DNA from 2 places in the Acidovorax sp. FG60 genome. Region 2 is predicted to be linked to the other one. Evidence: predicted binding sites of a transcription regulator. Region 2 holds the regulator's gene; the other holds the start of a gene.
The links. The regulator FNR, encoded in region 2, switches genes on or off when oxygen is low (the NO sensors DNR and NnrR bind a similar motif). The targets are predictions, from matches to a motif close to TTGATNNNNATCAA.
Positions count from the first base shown of each region.

Region 1: the regulator FNR is predicted to act here: its motif matches at 1,166-1,179, upstream of ACODS0_RS23855 (DUF2189 domain-containing protein).

Region 1 is NZ_JBMDJC010000023.1:21,589-23,974, forward strand. Features, by position in the region: gene ACODS0_RS23850 (DUF2788 domain-containing protein) at 27-239, opposite strand; gene ACODS0_RS23855 (DUF2189 domain-containing protein) at 236-1,090, opposite strand; gene ACODS0_RS23860 (HAD-IA family hydrolase) at 1,203-1,946, opposite strand; gene hemH (ferrochelatase) at 2,006-2,386, shown strand, end outside.
Region 2 is NZ_JBMDJC010000007.1:244,092-246,477, reverse strand. Features, by position in the region: gene ccoG (cytochrome c oxidase accessory protein CcoG) at 1-451, shown strand, start outside; gene ACODS0_RS12945 (FixH family protein) at 525-806, shown strand; gene ACODS0_RS12940 (hypothetical protein) at 858-1,151, shown strand; gene fnr (fumarate/nitrate reduction transcriptional regulator Fnr) at 1,220-1,942, opposite strand; gene hemN (oxygen-independent coproporphyrinogen III oxidase) at 2,130-2,386, shown strand, end outside.

The DNA.
Region 1 (2,386 bases), on a different contig from region 2:
GTGGTCTCAGAGGATCTCTGGCCCGCTCACTTCTCCAGCCACCACTGGATCACCACCTTGGCCAGGAACCCCAGAAACCCCACGCCCAGGCCCAAAAACAGCACAAAAGTGCCAAAGCGCCCGGCCTTGGACTCCCATGCCAGCTGCCCGATGATGAACAGCATGTAGGCGATGAACGCCCCCACGCCATAGGTGAGGAAGAAGCCCGAGATCTGCGCCTCGGTGAAGCCAAAAATCACGATGCCCCTCCAGGCGTGCGCGCTGGCGCAGCGGGTGCAGCCAGGTCGCGCTCGGGCAGGCTGGAGGCGTCCACCAGGTCGCGGTAGGCGTGCCAGCTGGCGTGGCCCAGCATGGGCATCACGGCGATCAGGCCCAGCAGCAGCGAGCCCAGGCCCAGCAAGGTAAAGCCCAGGATGATTGCCGCCCAGAACGCCATGGGCAGCGGGTTGACCACCACGGCCTGCCAGCTGGTCAGCACCGCCTGCAGCAGCGTGGCGCGGCGGTCCAGCAGCAGCGGCATGGCCACCACGCTCGACGCAAAAATCGGCGCTGCCATCAGGCTGCCCAGCGCCAGCCAGATTTCAAACAGCCAGCCGTCGCGGGCCATGACCACGTGGCGCAGAAAGTCGAGCGGCGTTTCGATGGGTACCGGTGCCAGCAGCGTGATGAGCGCCGCCGAGGTCATCACCCAGCCCGAGGCCGCCAGCGCCAGCAGGGCACCAAACTGCACCATGCACCAGTAGTCGTTTCCCCATTTGTTCACATGGCTGTTCTGCCAGTTGAACCAGGTCTTGAGCACCACGCCCAGGTTGGCGGGCTCGCCGCGCTCCAGCGCGCGGCTCAGCGCATACAGGCTGGTGGCCAGCACCGGCGCCACCACCAAAAAGCCCGACAGCGCCCCCGCCAGCAGCCAGAAGCGGTGGTGCGCCACTGCAAAGATGGCGGCCCCGAACAGCGTGAGCGCCAGGCCATGCGCAAAGCTGATCCAGCCCGCGCGCGCCATGTCGCGCCAGGCCAGCACCAGCCAGGCCATGGGTTGCATGAGGCCGATGGTGCGGATGGCGGGCAATGGCGGGGGATTACGGGGCATGGTGGGAGGGGTCGCTCAGCGACGGGTGAGTGTGACTTCATCGGGCAGCGGCTTCAACCACCGCACGCCCAAACCTTGACCTGAGGCAAGAAACCGAACCGAGGGAAGCCCGTCAGGCCAACAGCCTGCACAGCGCAGTGAGGCTGTCCACCGTGGCATGCGGCGGTGTGTCGTCGTGCGGCCAGGGGTGGTTGGCGCTGTTGATCCACACGGCCTGCATGCCCGCGTTCAGCGCGCCCTGCGCATCCAGCGTGGCGTCGTCGCCCACATGCAGCACCTCGTGGGGCAGCACATCGACGGCCGTGGCGGCAGCGTGAAAAATGCGCGCATCGGGCTTTGCCACGCCAAACTCCGATGCGCTGATGCTGTGGCGAAAGTAGTGGCCGATGCCGATGCGGTGCACGTCGGCATTGCCATTGGATACCGCCACCACCGGGTAGCGCGCCGACAAGAAGGCCAGCGTGTCGTGCGCGTCGTCAAACAGCTCCACCCGCATGCGCTCGGCAAAGAACAGGTCAAACGCCGGTTCGGCCAGCGCGGGCTCGTCGCCCGCCTGGGTCAGCGCCAGGCGGATGGACTCGCGCCGCAGCGCGCTCAGGTCGTGCAGCAGGTCAGGCCGCAGCGCCACCATCTGGTTGCGGATGGCGCGCAGCGATTCGGTGCTGGAGAACAAGGTTGCCGTGGCGGGCGCGTGGTGCGTGAGCCAGTCCAGCAGCACGCGTTCAGCCCGCGTGATGGTGGGCCAGATGGGCCAGAGCGTGTCATCCAGGTCGATGGTGATGGCGCGGATGCGGGAGGTGTCCAGCTGCAGCGCGGTGGGCTGGGCAGCGGGCAGTTCAGCGGGGGAATCGGGCATGGTCTGCAGAGAATACTCCACGGTCACCGAAGGGCCGGTCCGTTTGCCACAATCGGGGCATGCGCTCACCCTTCCACACCGAACCCCCTTACACCCACGGCCAGGCCGAACGCACTGGAGTGCTGCTGTGCAACCTCGGCACGCCCGACGAACCCACGGCCCCCGCCGTGCGCCGCTATCTGGCGCAGTTCCTGGGTGACCACCGCGTGGTGGAGATCCCCAAACTCGTGTGGCTACCCATCCTGCACGGCGTCATCCTGCGCACGCGCCCGGCCAAGTCGGCTGCCAAGTACGCGAGCATCTGGACGCCCGAGGGCTCGCCCCTGGCGCACTGGACGGCAAAGCAGGCCACGCTGCTGCGCGGCTGGCTGGGCGAGGCGGGCCACGCGGTGCTGGTGCGCCATGCCATGCGCTATGGCAACCCGTCCATCGCCAGCCAG
Region 2 (2,386 bases):
GGCCAAACGGTGGAGTCAGTCGCAGATCCTGCGCCGTGTGCTGCGGCCACGAGTGCTGATATACAGCGCGGTTCTGGTGGCCCTGTGCGTAGGCATGATGGCCAGCCTTGTCACACGCACGCCTTTGAAGGTGGATGTGGTCCGTGATCGGGCGGCGCTGTCGCGCATCGTGGCAGGTGGAAAGCTGGAGAACATCTACCGCCTGCAGATCATGAACGCCACTGAAGGCCCCCAGCGCTATCGCATCAGTGTGCGTGGCCTTGAAGGGCTGGAAGTCGCTTCTGATGCCGAGGTGGACATCGGTGCGGCGGAGTCCCGGTGGGTGGCCGTCCGTCTGCAGATACCGTATGGATCAGCCCCTTCGGGATCACATGCCGTGCAGTTCGATGTGCAGGCCTTGGGCGCGGACGCCCATGTGAGCGAGAAATCCGTGTTTCTGGTGCCGCGATAACGCAGCGAGCGACCCGGTGCAAGACCTTCGCGGGTCTTGCTTTGAGCAAGATAATTTTTGAGGAGTAAGCACCATGCCATCCAGTTCCGCCCTCGGCACTGCCCCTTCTGCCGCTGCACCCTGGTGGAGGTTTGGCCATGTGTGGCTGATCATCGCCGGTCCCGTGATCGTGATCATTGCAGGGTTTGTGACCCTGTGGCTCGCGATATCGCGCCCCGACCCTGTGGTCGCGGAAGATTATTACCGCCAGGGCATCGAGATCAACAAGACACTGGCCACCCCAGAAAAAAGCCTGTTGCCAGCCATGAAGGGCCGCAACCACGCGGCCACCCCGGTCCAGGACCAGCCGCGCTGAACCCACCTGGCCGGGCAGCATGCCTGCACGGCCTTACCAGGAGACAAACCAATGTGGATGCAACGCGTGATGTGGATTGCCTGGCCGGCCTTTTTGATGGCCGGTGTGATGGAAATGCTGGTTTTTGCGATGGTGGATCCGCAAGACCTGCACTGGTTTGGGCAGCCGTTGGCATTGTCACGGCAGGGCGTGTACACGCTGGCCTTTTTTGCGTTCTGGATAATCACGATGGCATCCAGCGCGTTGACCACGCTGCTGGCCATGTCACCGTTTGAACTTAACCGTTGCCCGGTTCCCGAAGGCGAGCGTCCCGATGACTGCCGCAAGACATCATCGTGCCCTTGAGCGGTAGTGCCACCTATTGGCAAAGGTCAATGTGGTGAGGACTGCCAGGATGGCAGACGACAGCAGGTTCAGTGGCAGGCTTGCTGGTTGTTCACGATGCGCTTGAGGGCCTCGGTCTCCAGGATGCGCACATGGCGCTGCTTGACCTCGACAATGCCTTCTTCCACGAACTTGGAGAAGGTGCGGCTCACGGTTTCGAGCTTGAGGCCCAGGTAGCTACCGATCTCTTCGCGGGTCATGCGCAGCACGAGCTCGGACTGCGAGAACCCCCGGGCGTGCAGGCGCTGAACCAGATTGAGCAGGAACGCGGCCAGGCGCTCCTCAGCGCGCATGCTGCCCAGGAGCAGCATCACGCCATGCTCACGGACAATCTCGCGGCTCATGATCTTGTGCACATGGTGCTGCAAGGCGGTGACTTCGCGGGACAGTTCTTCGATGCGGTCAAAGGGCATGACGCAGACTTCCGCGTCTTCCAGGGCCACCGCATCGCAGGTGTGGTGGTCATTCACGATGCCATCAAGGCCGATGATCTCGCCTGCCATCTGAAAACCCGTGACCTGGTCACGCCCGTCTTCGGTGGCTACACATGTTTTGAAGAAGCCGGTTCGAATGGCATAGAGCGAGGTGAAGGATTCGCCGTTGCGGAAAAGGGTTCCACCGCGTTTGATCTTGCGGCGAACGGCAACGACCTCGTCAATGCGTTGCAGCTGTTCCTCGCTCAGCCCCACCGGCATGCACAGCTCGCGCAGGTTGCAGTTGGAGCAGGCGACTTTGATGGTGAGCGGGTTCATAGGAACAGAGGCTGGGTAAGGTTTGAGCATATCGCCCCATATGCCTAACAGGCTGGGCCTTTGGGTGCGGGTGGGCGACTGATGTGCATCAAATTGTCGCTGTTCGTCCCGGCCCATCACTTGATGCAGGTCAAGGACATGGAGTGCAGCTTACGGCACAGTCGAAGTGTACGCAAGGAATTTGCCCATGACCGCTGTTTCGCCCGAGCTGCTGCGCCGTTTCGACGTGCCAGGGCCCCGTTATACCTCTTACCCAACAGCTGACCGTTTCGTCGAGGCCTTTGGGCAGGACGACTACGCGCTTGCCTTGGAGCAGCGCAGACTGGGCTCCATGACGAAGGCCTTGCCGCTGTCTTTGTACGTGCACATCCCCTTTTGCGAGTCCCTTTGTTACTACTGCGCATGCAACAAGATCATCACCAAACACCATGATCGTGCAGAGGT